3 regions of the Mesorhizobium sp. WSM4846 genome follow, and region 3 is predicted to be linked to each of the others. Evidence: predicted binding sites of a transcription regulator. Region 3 holds the regulator's gene; each other region holds the start of a gene.

Region 1 (4,779 bases), on a different contig from region 3:
CGACGGGCCGACATGGCTGCTGCTTCTCGGTTTTGGCGCCTGCCTCGGCGTGATGAATTGCTCCTTCTACCTGGCACTCGAGCGCTTGCCGATCTCGCTGGTCGCGGCGATCGAATTCGTCGGCACCATCGGCGTTGCGCTGATCGGCGTCAGAAGCCCGCGCAACCTCGCAGCGCTTGCCGTTGCCGTCACCGGCACCTTGCTGCTCATCGACGTCAAATGGTCAAGCGACCCGATTGGCCTGTTCTGGGCTTTCCTCAACGGCGCGCTGTTCGTCGGCTACATCATGCTTGGCCATCGCGTTGCCCGCGCCGGCGCTGGCGACGGCATCGCCGGACTGGGCGCAGCCATGGCGGTCGCCTTCCTCATCGTGCTGCCGATCGGCTTCACCGATGCGCTGCCGGCTTTCACGACGCCGCCACTGCTCATCGCCGCCGTCGGCGTCGGCATCTGCTCGTCGGTCATCCCCTATATCTGCGACCAGCTTGCCATGTCGCGGCTGCCGCGACCGAGCTTCGCACTGATGCTGTCGTTGCTGCCGGTCACCGCCACGCTGATCGGCGTTATTGTGCTCCGCCAGATACCCAGCCCAACCGACTGCATCGGCATCGCGCTGGTGGTGGCTGGCGTCGCTTTTCACAAACCGGCAAATGCCTGATCAGGCAAGCTTCTCCTTGAGAAAGGCGATCGTCCGGCCCCAGGCGAGGTCCGCCGCGTTCTTGTCGTAGCGAGCCGCCGACGTGTCATTGTTAAAGGCATGATTGGCGCCTTCATAGACATGGATCGTGTACTCGACTTCGGCTGCATCGAGCTCCTTCCTGAAGGCGTCGATACCGGCATTGATGCGGGTGTCGAGCCCGGCATAATGCAGCAGCAGCGCCGCCTTGATCTTCGGCACATCCTCGGCCTTCGGCTGCATGCCGTAATAGGCGACAGCGGCAGCCAGATCCGGCGCATTGGCAGCCAGTGTGTTCACCGTGGCGCCGCCCCAGCAGAAGCCGACCGCGCCGACCTTGCCGTTGCCATCCTCGCTGCCCCTAAGGAAAGCGACCGTTGCGACCGCATTGGCAGTGGTTTGCGCCGGATCGAGCTTGGAAAACTGCTCGCGCGCCTTGTCTTCGTCGGCCGGCGTGCCGCCGAGCGGCGACAGGAAATCCGGGGCGAGCGCAACGAAGCCTTCCAGCGCCACGCGCCGCGTCACATCGCGTATATGCGGGTTGAGCCCCCTGTTCTCATGCACGACGATGACGGTGCCGAGCTTGCCGGACTGGCCGGCCGGCTTGACCAGATAGCCCTTCATCTCGCCACCGCTGCCGGGATAGCTGATGTCCTCGCCGGTCACGCGTGAATCGTCGTCGGCAACTATCGCCGCCCGGGCTGAATTCGCCGCCAGCAGCGGCGCGATTGCGGCGGCCGCCGCACCTGATCCGGCAAGCCTGGTCAATTGTTCCATGAAGCGCCGCCGGTCGAGCGTCAGATGCGTGTATTCGTCATACGCGTCGATCATAGCTTGGGTAATGGCGGGTCTGTTGACGGCGGGGTTGGCAGGGCTCGGTTTTGTCATGGCGCTCTCCTCGGCTTCGGGAACATGTCCGCCGCGCAAGATAGGGTAGAAGCCCGCACGGTCCAGTCACGGATCGGTGAGGCGCTGCTGACGCGAGCACAGGTCCGCCAGACCGGCGGCTGGTCCAGGATGACACCGTTCGACTGGTGCGCTGTCCCACTTTCTCCGACCCGCCGTGCCTGTCGAGCAGGCCGGCGCTATGGCTGGCGTGCCATCGGATTTGCAACTCCCCCGGCTGGACAGAGAACAAAACGGAGACACTTCTGGCCTTTCGCTGCCGAATCACTACATTCGGGGAAGATGTCCGGCTTTTCGGAAGATATGCCTTTTTTTGATGAACCGAACGCGCGGCCCGTGGCCCCGTCGGGCATTGCTGCGCGCGCCATGGCTGCCCGCAGCGGCCATGCCAATGCGCCCGATTATCTGAACGGGCTCAACCCCGAGCAGCGGCTGGCGGTGGAAACCACCGAGGGTCCGGTTCTGGTGCTGGCCGGCGCCGGCACCGGCAAGACGCGCGTCCTGACCACCCGCATCGCCCACATCCTCGCCACCGGCAGGGCCTTCCCCTCGCAGATCCTCGCCGTCACCTTCACCAACAAGGCGGCGCGCGAGATGAAGCAGCGCATCGGCCTGCTGATCGGCGAAGGCAATGTCGAAGGCATGCCGTGGCTCGGCACCTTCCACTCGATCGGTGTCAAGCTGCTGCGCCGCCACGCCGAGCTTGCCGGGCTCAAATCCGACTTCACCATTCTCGACACCGACGACGTCGTGCGCCTGATCAAGCAGCTCATCCAGGCCGAAGGACTGGACGACAAACGCTGGCCGGCCAAGCAGTTCGCCCAGATGATCGACGGCTGGAAGAACAAGGGGCTTGGCCCCGCCGAGATTGCCGAGGGCGACGCCCGCGCCTTCGCCAACGGCAAGGGCCGCGAGCTCTACAAGGCCTATCAGGAGCGGCTGAAGACGCTGAATGCCTGCGACTTCGGCGATCTTCTGTGCCACCCGATCCGCATCTTCCGCGCCAATCCGGACGTGCTGAAGGAATACCACAAGCGCTTCCGCTACATCCTCGTCGACGAGTACCAGGACACCAACACGGCTCAATACATGTGGCTGCGGCTGCTGGCGCAGCGGCCGGATGCCGGACGAGCTTCAACATCAACAGGTTTGCGAACGGCCGAAGGCCGCAAGCCCGACCGGGCGTCCGAGCCGTTGCGAGGCCCCTCCCGCGACGCCGAAGGCGCGCAAAAAAGGGGGGTCGGGCCCGCGCCGGCAGGCGCGGAACAGCCCGTGAGCGAGAATAAAGTCAACATCTGCTGCGTCGGCGACGACGACCAGTCGATCTATGGCTGGCGCGGGGCCGAAGTCGACAACATCCTGCGCTTCGACAAGGATTTTCCCGGCGCCACGATCATCCGGCTGGAACGCAACTACCGCTCTACCGCGCACATCCTCGGCACAGCCTCCCACCTCATCGCCCACAATGAAAGCCGCTTCGGCAAGACGCTGTTCACCGAAAAAATCGCCGAGGACGACGAGAAGGTGCATGTCCATGCCGCCTGGGATTCCGAGGAAGAGGCCCGCGCCGTTGGCGAAACCATCGAGGCCTACCAGCGGCAGAAGCACAATCTCAACGACATGGCCATTCTTGTCCGCGCGTCCTTCCAGATGCGCGAGTTCGAGGACCGCTTCGTCACCCTCGGCCTCAACTACCGCGTCATCGGCGGCCCGCGCTTTTACGAGCGCCTCGAAATCCGCGACGCCCTCGCCTTCTTCCGCGTCGTCGCGCAAGGCGCAGACGACCTCGCCTTCGAGCGCATCGTCAACGTGCCGAAGCGCGGGCTGGGCGAAGCCACCATCCGCCAGATCCACGACACCGCCAGGGCGCTGCGCATCCCGATGCTGGAGGCTGCGGAAAAACTCGCCGAGAGCGACGAGCTGAAGCCAAAGCCGCGCGCAGCGCTGCGCGAAGTCGCCGCCAATTTCGAGCGCTGGCAGAAGGCGCTGGAGACCACGCCGCACACCGAGCTGGCCGAGACCATCCTGGAGGAGAGCGGCTACACAGACATGTGGAAGAACGACCGCTCGGTAGAAGCGCCCGGCCGGCTGGAAAACCTCAAGGAACTGATCCGCTCCATGGAGGAGTACGAATCGCTGCGCTCCTTCCTCGAACATGTAGCGCTGGTGATGGACGCCGAGCAGAACGCCGAACTCGACGCCGTCAACATCATGACGCTGCATTCGGCCAAGGGCCTCGAATTCGAGACCGTTTTTCTACCCGGCTGGGAGGAAGGCCTGTTCCCGCATCAGCGCGCGCTCGACGAGGGCGGCCGCTCCGGGCTGGAGGAAGAGCGGCGGCTGGCCTATGTCGGGCTGACCCGCGCCAAGAAGAACCTGCATTTGTGGTTCGTCTCCAACCGCCGCATCCACGGCCTGTGGCAATCGACGATCCCGTCGCGCTTCCTAGATGAATTGCCGGAAGCCCATGTCGAAGTCGCCGAGAGCGGCAACTCCTATGGCGGTTACGGCAATGCCTATGGCGGCGGCTCCTTCGCGTCCGGACGAGGCGGCCAGGCGGCAGGACGACAGAATCCTTACGGCGCTTCGCGCTTCGACAATGTCGGCGCAGAAAAATCCGGCGCCTTCTCCAGCACCTATGCAACGCCGGGCTGGCAGCGCGCGCAGCAGAACCGCACCGAGGCGACCGACCGCAACTGGGGCTCGCGTTCCGGCCATCAGGTCGAGCGCATCGGCTATGGCGAGACCGACAGTGGCTATGGTGCCGGCCGCACCTCGATCAAGGGCCGCACCATCGACGGCGAGCTGGTCGCCAAATCCGTTGCCGACAAGCCGTCGGCCTTCAGCGTCGGCGACCGCGTCTTCCACCAGAAATTCGGCAACGGCAACATTGCCGCCATCGACGGCAACAAGCTGACCATCGACTTCGACAAGGCCGGCCAGAAACGCGTGCTGGACGGGTTTGTCACCGGGGTGTGAGTCTCCCCCTCACCGATACCGCGCCTGGTTCCATTTGTGGCCGAGCAGCGACAGGATGATGATCAGCCCGTTGAAGAACTGGACATAGAAGCCGCTCAGGCCTGCCGCGACGACGCCGGTCTGGATGAAGGACACAGTGACGGCGCCGATGGCGCCGCCGACCACGGTGCCGACGCCGCCCCAGGTCGGCGTGCCGCCAACGAACACCGATGCCAGCA
Region 2 (4,779 bases), on a different contig from region 3:
TGATTGCGACAGCCGTTGAACCGGCCCACGCTGGTCGCGCAACTCCCAGTTGCGGTTGTCGATGGTAGCGACTGTGCCGGTGCGCATGATACGCTTGAGGTCATAGCCGGAAAGGCCGGTGACTTCGGCGACCGCCTCCTGCAGCGCCACCTGGATTTCGGCCAGCGGCGGGATCGGCACCCAGACCGGAAGATCGTCGTCCAGAACATGATCTTCCCGCACATAGGCATGCGCCAGCACATAGTCGCCCAGCGCCTGGGTGTTGCGCAGGCCGGCGCAATGGCCGAGCATCACCCAGGCATGCGGCCTGAGCACCGCTATGTGGTCGGTGATCGTCTTGGCGTTGGAGGGCCCGACGCCGATATTGACCATGGTGATGCCGCCATGGTTCGGCTTTTTCAGATGATAGGCCGGCATCTGCGGCAGGCGTGGCGGCGCCACGCCATGGCTGGGCGCGTTTTGTCCAGCCTTGGTGACGACGTTTCCCGGCTCGACGAATTCGACGTATCCGCCGCCGCCTTTCGCCATCAGATCGTGCGCACGGGCGACGAATTCGTCGATGTAGAACTGGTAGTTGGTGAACAGCACGAAATTCTGGAAATGCTGGGGACTGGTCGCCGTGTAGTGCGACATCCGGTGCAGCGAGTAGTCGATGCGTTGCGCTGTGAACGCCGCCAATGGCCTGGCTTCGCCTAACGCCACTTCGAACGTGCCGTTGGCGATCTGGTCGTCGGTGCCGTCGAGATCCGGCACGTCGAACAGGTCACGGATCGGCCGCCTGATGCGCTCGGCTGCCGCGCCGTCGACATGCGAGCCTTCCAGGAACGCGAAATGCAGCGGGATGGGCGTCGTCGATTCCGAAACTGTGACCGGAACGCCGTGATTGCGCATGATCAGGCGAAGCTGTTCGATGAGATAGCGTTCGAAAAGGGCGGGCTGGGTTATGGTGGTCGAGAAATGCCCGGGCGTCGGCATATGGCCGTAAGCCTGCCGCGAGTCGATCTGGGTGAACGAAGTCGTGGTGACGCCGACCTCCGGATAAAACGCCCGGTAGCGCTTGTTGTTGTCGCCGCCTGCGGCGAGCGCCGTAAACGAATCGCGCAGGAATTTGGTGTTGCGGTCGTAGAGGGCCTGCAAGGCCGCGACGGCCTTTGCTGCATCATTGAAGATCTGCCGGCCAAACGGCTCCGGCATCACGACTGAGTCTATGGCTTGGGGGTAGATTCGCTTTTCCATGACCCAATATAGAGGCTTGGCCATGCGGTTGGGAGGGGGCCGAAGGGTCGTTTTTTATTTTGCATGGTTTTGATGAAGGCCGATTGGCCTAGCCGCGCCGCAGGCTGACCAACAGCACAAAGCCGACGCCGGTCTTCCTCAGCGCCGGCGCTTCGATCATCGACCCGACATCGGCGCGCATCGTGGGCACGGCCAGAACCGGCGCTGCAAGAACCATCAGGATGAGCGTCGCCCGCGGCACAAGCCGAAGGGTCTTGAGGGCGTTGGCGACGATGTGGTCCATGGCTTGTTGCTTCTCTCTGGGGGTTTTTGTCGGCGTCAATGGCGAAGGTGGCTCGGGCAACCGAACCGGCAGGAATTGGCCTGGTCCCAGTTGCGGGCCGAGCGCCCCTCGGCAACCAGGATGGCGAACGACATGCCGAACAGGCTCATCAGCAGGCAGACGATGGTGAAGCGGCGGGCGAACATGGCGTGGTGTCTCCTTCGACACGCATGAGAATGCCCTGATGCAACTGAACCGGTTCTGATGCCGGCGTTCATCTGCGGTTCAAATTTGGACTGTTAGGGCGCGGAAGGCGCAGCCTGCGCGATCGATCGGAGTTCGCAAACACAGAGGCGCGAACAAAAACGGGGCCTTAGCGGCCCCGTTTTCATTGTGGTGCAGTCGAAACGATCAGAGCTTGTGCCAGGTCTGGCTCCGGCAGATCAGCCCGCCGAGCACGCAGCCGCTCATCTTGAGCGAAGCGCCTGAGACCGAGGCCTTGCCGGAATAGGTCTTGTCGGTCTCCGGGTCGGTTATCGTCCCCGTATATTTGTTGGCGCCGGACACCTTGAACGAACCGAGGCGCTTGCCGGCAAACTTGCCAGATTTGAGCGTGATGGAAAATGCGTCGCCACCGCCCGTGATGGCGGCAGTCGAACCGGCTTGCGTTTTCCAGTTGCCTTCGATCGGGTCGGCCCAAGCCGTGCCGGCCATGATCAATGTGGCCGCGAGGGCCATGCTGATTTTGCGAAACATGTTTCTCCTCCCTGTGGGCATCCGGCCGGGCGTTGTTGCGCCCCCGCCGGTCTGCCTCTTACGCAAACGTAAGCTAATCCACCTCCCGACGAAACAAAAGCGGTGCCGCTGCGGAAGACTTCAGGATTTTTCCAGCCGCCCGAAGCGGTCTGGTCGGCGAGAAAAGAAATGCCGGGCATGCTGGCTTTGTCTTCCGTGGTTAGCGGAGTCTTGCTTTGCGCCTCGCAAATTTTCATCAATTTTGGCGCAAACCGGCGCAATTGCTGGCTTTGCATCGTTAATGAATTTCGGCGTTTACCTCTTGTTTTAGCTTTGTTTTCCTCAAATTAAGCACGCCGTTTAACGACGGATTCAAGCCTTCGGTTCATTCTCGAAAGCATCGAAAGAGCAGCCGCCCCAAGGGTTTCCAAGGGACAGAACGAGGCAGCTCTCGGGAGCCTGACAGGGGCTAGAACAGGGGATTGAAATGGCACGTTTTGAAATGCCTGAAGCCGGCTTCGGCGCCATGGGGGCAACTGCCCAAGCCGACATTCTTTTCGAACTGGGCATGATGTATGCGATCGGCCGCGATTGCGAGACCGATGTCGTCGCCGCCCACAAATGGTTCAACATCGCTGCGATCAAGGGCTCGGTCCGGGCCGCGGAACTGCGCTCGGAACTGTCGGCCGCCATGTCGAAGGTCGAGATCGCCAGGGCGCTGCGCGAAGCCCGCGAATGGATGACGATGCACTAAGTCTAGGCCTGAGCTCATCAGGCCCGGAGTTCATCAGACACTGAGATCACCGACAGGGATGCTTCAAGGCCGCGCGAAGACGGCCGGACCGGCAAGAACAAGGCCGCGGGAAGACGGCCGGACCAACAAATGACAAGAACGTGGCAGGCCGGATAACGCCCAGCTGCGCGACGACAGGGAAGGCGAGCGGTTTCGGGGCGCGCGTGGGAGCGTTCGGGATTGTTCGATCGACAAAGCCGCGACCGGCCGGAACAAGGCAGGCGCGGCTTTTCGCGTTTTCGGACCATGATCCCAAAAAGTGGAAGCCGGTTTTTACAAAAAGATCATGGTCAACAGAAAGGCGGCAGGCCCAATCGAGTGCTGCCGATGCGCCAAGACAGGCTTGGCGAAGGGTGAAATTCTCCCACCTATTCTGGAAGAGGCGCGGCCGGAGCGGCCGCGCGCGAGCGGAGGAGTTGTATCGCCATGAAAAAGTTGGGTATTTTGAGCGCGGCCATTGTCGGCCTGGTGATGAGTGCGCCGGTTGCCTTCGCCGAAGACATCACCTTTTCGGTGGTCGGACCGATGACCGGACAGCTTGCCACCATCGGCGACCAGTTCAAGCAGGGCGCGCAAGCCGCGGCCGACGCGATCAACGCCGCCGGCGGCGTCGACGGCCGCCAGATCAAGCTCGACGTCCAGGATGACCAGTGCGATCCGAAGCAGGCGGTTTCGGTCGCCAACCGCATCGTCGCCAACGGCGTCAAGTTCATCGATGGCCATGCCTGCTCGGGCTCGAGCATCCCGGCCTCGGCCGTCTATGCCGAAGCCGGTGCGATGATGATGAGTCCGGCTTCGTCGAACCCGGAGCTGACGGACGCGGCGGCGAAATCCGGCTGGCCGACGATCATGCGCCTTTATACGCGCGACGATGCGCAGGGCGCCTTCATCGGTCCATGGATCGCCAAGAAATACGCCGGCAAGAAGGTCGTCATCATGCATGACAAGAGCGCCTATGGGCAGGGCGTGGCCGATGCCGTCAAGGCGACGATGAACCAGAACGGCCTCAACGAGATCCTCTACGAGGGCATCAACGCCGGCGAAAAGGACTATTCGGCGCTTGTCACCAAGCTCAAGGAGCTGAAGGCTGATGTGGTCTATTTCGGCGGCTACCACCCAGAGGCCGGCCTCATCCTGCGCCAGTCGGCGGAACAGGACTTCAAGTTCCAGCTGATCATGCCGGACTCGATTGCCACGCCGGAATTCTGGCAGGTTGCCGGCCCGGCCGGCGAAGGCACCATGTTCGTCTTCCCGTCGGATCCGCAGGCGAAGCCCGAAGCCAAGCAGGCCATCGAAAAGATCAAGGCGGGCGGCTTCGTGCCCGAGGGCTTTACGCTGTTCTCCTATGCCGTGATCCAGGCCTTTGCCGAGGGCATCAAGCGCGCCGGCAGCGACGACCCTGCCAAGGTTGCCGAAGCGCTGAAGAACGGTGAGTCGATCAGCACCGTCGTCGGCCCTGTCACTTTCGATGAAAAGGGCGACCTCAAGAACGTCAGCTACGACATCAACCAGTGGCACGACGGCAAATACGCGCCGATCCAGCCTTGATCGCCGTTTGCATGTCGCGCAAAAGTGCGCAGCGGTTTTGCGAAAACGACATGCACAAAAACAAGAATTAAAGCGCGTCGCGTGCGACGCGCTTTAGCGCCTGGCGACAATCGGAGATGGCCGGGGCAGATCCGGCCATTTTCATATGGTGATGCGTTTGTGGCGCGCGTCTTCCGTCGTCGCCTCTCCTTGGATGAACAGCGTC
Region 3 (4,779 bases):
GACAGCTTTGACTTTTCCTTTGACAGCTATTTCGCCGGTATCGGTGCCAGTGGCTTTTTCCTCGGCAGTCCAAAGATCGTCGTCTCCGAAGATGCACCGTTAACCGCACGCCTTTCTTCGTCGATCGAGAAGGCACGCGAAACCATCGCCGACCATATCAGGGACAGCATCGGTGGTGCCGAGGGGGAGATTGCCGCTGCGCTGATCGTCGGCGTGCGTGCCGGCATCCCCGAAGAGATAAACGAATCGATGCGGCGCACCGGCATCTACCACATCATCTCCATTTCCGGCCTGCACATGGCGCTTGTCGCCGGCACCGTCATGGGATTGCTGCGCAGCGCCTTTGCGCTGTTTCCCGACTTTTCGTCGCGCCGGCCGGTCAAGAAATATGCGGCTGCTGCCGCACTCGTCTCCATCGCTGCCTATCTGATTTTCTCCGGTATCGTGGTCGCGGCTGAACGCAGCTTCATCATGCTGGCGGTAATGCTTGTCGCCGTGCTGTTCGACCGGGCGGCACTCACCATGCGCAACCTGGCGATTTCGGCCATCGCCGTCATCGTCGTGTCGCCGCACGAGGTGGTCGGCCCAAGCTTCCAGATGTCCTTCGCTGCGACTGCGGCTCTCGTGGGCGCCTATGCCAGTTGGTCCGACTTTCGTGCCGACAAGGCCAAGGCGCCGCGACAGCGACGGTCACCGGCCGCTTTCGTCACGCGCAAGCTCGTCGCTGGGGCAGGCACCATCGCAATGACCTCCATCATTGCCGGCAGCGCCACCGCGCTCTTCGCCATCTGGCACTTCCAGCGCGTCTCGCCGCTCAGCCTGTTCGCCAATCTGGCGGTCATGCCGATCGTCACGATCGTCATGTTCCTGGCCGTCCTCAGCGCCTTGGCAATGCCTTTCGGCCTCGACGGCCCTTTCCTCTACATGATGGGCAAGGGCCTGACGGCGATGATTGCAATTTCGGGATGGATCTCGGAGCGTTCGCCGGTCGATGCAGTCGGCCTGATTTCGTTGCAATCGGTTCTGCTGGTGACGGTCGCCCTGGTCATATCCACGATGGCGACGACGTGGCTGCGGCTTGCGGCACTTCCCTTTGCGCTCGCCGGCCTGCTGACGATTTCCGAGACGCGCACCCCCGACGTGCTGATCTCGGAGGATGCGCATCTGGTGGCACTGCCGATCGGCGGCGGCGAACTTGCCGTCAACCGGGTGCGTTCGAACGAATTCACCACCGACAACTGGAAACATGCGCTGGTTTCAACAACGATCGTCGAGCCGGAGACATTCGAAAAAGGAGATGTGCGGTTCGACATCGCCGATCCGGCCGACCTGCCGCCGGGAGCGCCTTTCACCTGCACTGCCGGCCTATGCCTGGCCCGGCATCCGTCCGGCGCGCTCATCGCGCTCGCCGACAACCGTAAAACCGCGCGGCCGGCCTGTGCCTTTGCGGATTTGATCGTCATCGACGATGCCACAGCCTATTACAAACCCTGCCGCAACCCGCTGGTTCTCGTCGTCACCAAACGGCAGCTCGCTCGCATGGGCAGTGCCGCCGTCTTCTTCGATCCGCTATCGGCGACGACGCCCGCAGAAATCCGTTTTGCCGTCAGACAGCCATATAGGCCTTGGCATGAGCAGCGGCGGTTTTCGCGCGAGGCGAGGGGCCTGCCGCCATACCGCAGGGCCGAGAAACCCAGGAAGCCTGCCGTTCAGTAACGCCGGATCAGTCCGACGAGCTTGCCCTGCACCTTGACCCGGTCCGGCCCGAAGATGCGCGTCTCGTAGGCCGGATTGGCGGCTTCCAGTGCGATCGAGGCACCTTTGCGGCGGAAACGCTTCAGCGTCGCTTCCTCCTCGTCGACCAGAGCGACAATGATCTCGCCAGGCTGGGCGGTGTCGGCGTTGCGGATGATGACCGTGTCGCCGTCGAAGATGCCGGCCTCGATCATCGAATCTCCCTTGACCTCCAGCGCGTAGTGCGTGCCGCCGGTGATCATGTCCGGTGGCACCGAGATCGAATGCGTCTGGTGCTGGATGGCGTCGATCGGCACACCGGCAGCGATGCGGCCCATCACCGGTATGGAGACAGTGGCAACGACGTCGTCGTCATTGCCGGCCGCACGCATGCGCGAAGGCGCCGGCTTGATCTGCCGTCCGAGGCCGCCCTGTCCAAGGCCGCCTTGCCCAAGGCTGCCTTGAATGACGCTCGGCGAGAATTTGCGCGCCGCATTGAGGCCCGGCGCGATCGAATCGGGCAGGCGCAGCACCTCCAGCGCGCGGGCGCGGTTGGGCAGGCGGCGAATGAAACCGCGTTCCTCCAGCGCCGTGATCAGCCGGTGGATCCCCGATTTGGAGGCGAGGTCGAGCGCTTCCTTCATCTCGTCGAACGAGGGCGGAATGCCGCTTTCCTTCAGCCGCTCGTGGATGAACATCAGCAGTTCATGTTGTTTGCGTGTCAGCATCGCGACCCCCAACAGAATCAGAAAAACAAACCCAGAACAAACACTATCTGTTCCAGTTGTGTTCCGCAACCATTTAAAGTTTAATGAATGTGTTGACGCTTTGTTCAGCGTAGCATCAGCACGCTGCAGGCGGTGCCCGCTGCGGCCGCGGGAGCGAATGGCTCGCGCACGACCAGTCCGTTGGCGTCGGCCAGCATTCTGAGCATCGAGGAATCCTGGATACTGAACGGCGTTGCCTCAAGCGTGCCGGCTTCTTCCTTCACCACCGCGCGTACATAGTCCTGTCTGAGATCGTTGGCCGGCATGGCGGCGCCAAGCCGCGCCTGACGCATGTCCTGGCGAAAAGCGCGGCCGCCGAGCCGCGCCAGCAGCGGCTTCAGAAAGAGTTGCGTGCAGACCAGGCTGGCCACCGGATTGCCGGGCAGGCCGATGCAGCGGATGTCGCCCAGCCGCCCGAACATCAGTGGCTTGCCGGGCCGCATGGCGATTTTCCAGAAATCGAGCGCCATGCCTTCACCGGTCAGCACGTCATGGACGAGGTCGTGGTCACCGACCGAGGCGCCGCCCAGCGTGACGATGATTTCGGCGCCTGCGTCGACGGCTTTCGTCACCAGCGCGGCGATCGCCTCCTTGCGGTCGGCGGCGATACCGAGATCGAGTGCGCTGGCGCCGACCAAGCGGGCCGCGGCGGCGACGCCATAGGCATTGGAGGAGATGATCTGGTCGGGGCCAAGGTCGCTGCCCGGCGGCAGCAATTCGTCGCCGGTAGCGATGATGGCGACCAGCGGCCGTTTCACCACGCTGACCTGCTGATGGTTGGCCGACGCCGCCAGCGACAATGCCGCCGGATCAAGCAGGCGGCCTTTCTCCAGCAGCAAGTCGCCCTTCGAGAAATCGAGCCCGAGGCGGCGGATGTTGCGGCCTTCAACCGTCGGCGCGGTCACTTCGATCATGCCGCCGCCGAGGTCGCGGACATTCTCCTGGATGACAATGGTGTCGGCGCCTGCGGGAAGCGGCGCGCCGGTGAAGATGCGCACGGCCTGCGCCGGGCCGACTGTCCCGGCAAAGCCGCGTCCGGCCGGCGCCATGCCGATCACCGAAAGTCTCGCGGGCACGGACGCGACATCGTCGGCCCGCACGGCATAGCCGTCCATGGCCGACGCGTTGAATGGCGGCTGGGTGCGGAGCGCCATGAGCGGCCCCGCCAGCACGCGGTCGGCGGCGTCCATCAGGGCGACGCTTTCAGCCTGCAAGGGCGCAGCATCCGCAAGCAGGCGCTCGAGCGCCTCGGCGACCGCAAGCAGCGCCATTATTGGCCTGCCCCCTGGGCATCCGCCTTGTAGTCGCCGGATTTGCCGCCGGTCTTTTCCACCAGCCTGATGCCGGAGATCGCCATGCCGCGATCGACCGCCTTGGCCATATCATAGATGGTCAGGCAGGCGACCGAGACGGCGGTCAGCGCTTCCATCTCGACGCCGGTCTTTCCGGTGACGCGGGCCAGCGCCGTGACCTTCAGGCCGGGCAGCTTCGCGTCCGGTTCGATGTCTACCGATATCTTGGTCAACAGCAGCGGATGGCAGAGCGGGATCAGCTCATGCGTCCTCTTGGCCGCCATGATGCCGGCGATGCGCGCCGTGCCCAGCACGTCGCCTTTCTTGGCATCGCCGTCGAGAATCATTTTCAGCGTTTCGGGCCGCATCGAGACAAGACCTTCGGCGATTGCCGTGCGGGTCGTCTCCGCCTTGTCGCCGACATCGACCATATTGGCTTCGCCTTCCGCGCCAAGATGGGTGAGGGCGGCCGACATCGTCAGGTCACCCTGGAGCGACGTGCGTCCGTTTGAACGCACAAAGTACATTCTAACGCTTTATATCTATGCATCATGCTCTCCGAACATCGATTCCGATTTTCGGGCAGATGCATTGGCGGGCGCCTTGCCCGTCAAAAGCAGGTGCGTCGCAGTGGCCACGTCCTGTTGCCGCATCAGGCTCTCGCCGACGAGGAAAGTGCAGATGTCGCTCCGTTCCAGCCTGCGGCAGTCCTGGTGCGAGAAAATACCGCTCTCGCTGACCAGCAGCCGGTCGGCCGGCACCATCGCCGCGAGCCGCTCCGATGTCTCGATGCTGGTTTCGAACGTCCGCAGATTGCGGTTGTTGATGCCGATCAGCCGCGACGACAGTTTCAGCGCGCGTTCCGTCTCGGCCTCGTCGTGCACCTCGACCAGCGCGTCCATGCCGAGCTCGAACGCCGTCGTTTCGAGTTCCCTGGCCACGGCGTCATCGACGCTCGCCATGATGATCAGGATGGCGTCCGCGCC

What was found. The regulator LexA, encoded in region 3, represses DNA repair genes until DNA is damaged. The targets are predictions, from matches to a motif close to TGTTCNNNNTGTGTTCNG.
Region 1: a site for LexA is predicted at 1,807-1,824, ahead of AC0L15_RS11030 (ATP-dependent helicase). Genes of this name have one in related genera too.
Region 2: a site for LexA is predicted at 2,557-2,574, ahead of AC0L15_RS06615 (sel1 repeat family protein). Genes of this name have one in related genera too.

What each region holds. Positions count from the first base shown of each region.
Region 1 covers NZ_JBVVPZ010000009.1:94,148-98,926, reverse strand. The annotation lists gene AC0L15_RS11040 (EamA family transporter) at 1-658, shown strand, start outside; gene AC0L15_RS11035 (dienelactone hydrolase family protein) at 659-1,564, opposite strand; gene AC0L15_RS11030 (ATP-dependent helicase) at 1,865-4,561, shown strand; gene AC0L15_RS11025 (ABC transporter permease) at 4,571-4,779, opposite strand, start outside.
Region 2 covers NZ_JBVVPZ010000005.1:26,580-31,358, reverse strand. The annotation lists gene AC0L15_RS06635 (AMP nucleosidase) at 1-1,194, opposite strand, end outside; gene AC0L15_RS06630 (hypothetical protein) at 1,325-1,519, opposite strand; gene AC0L15_RS06625 (hypothetical protein) at 1,555-1,704, opposite strand; gene AC0L15_RS06620 (DUF2147 domain-containing protein) at 1,910-2,254, opposite strand; gene AC0L15_RS06615 (sel1 repeat family protein) at 2,721-2,987, shown strand; gene AC0L15_RS06610 (branched-chain amino acid ABC transporter substrate-binding protein) at 3,453-4,574, shown strand; gene AC0L15_RS06605 (acetyl/propionyl/methylcrotonyl-CoA carboxylase subunit alpha) at 4,778-4,779, opposite strand, start outside.
Region 3 covers NZ_JBVVPZ010000015.1:13,971-18,749, forward strand. The annotation lists gene AC0L15_RS14800 (ComEC/Rec2 family competence protein) at 1-1,716, shown strand, start outside; gene lexA (transcriptional repressor LexA) at 1,710-2,462, opposite strand; gene AC0L15_RS14810 (molybdopterin molybdotransferase MoeA) at 2,567-3,772, opposite strand; gene moaC (cyclic pyranopterin monophosphate synthase MoaC) at 3,772-4,269, opposite strand; gene trpC (indole-3-glycerol phosphate synthase TrpC) at 4,336-4,779, opposite strand, start outside.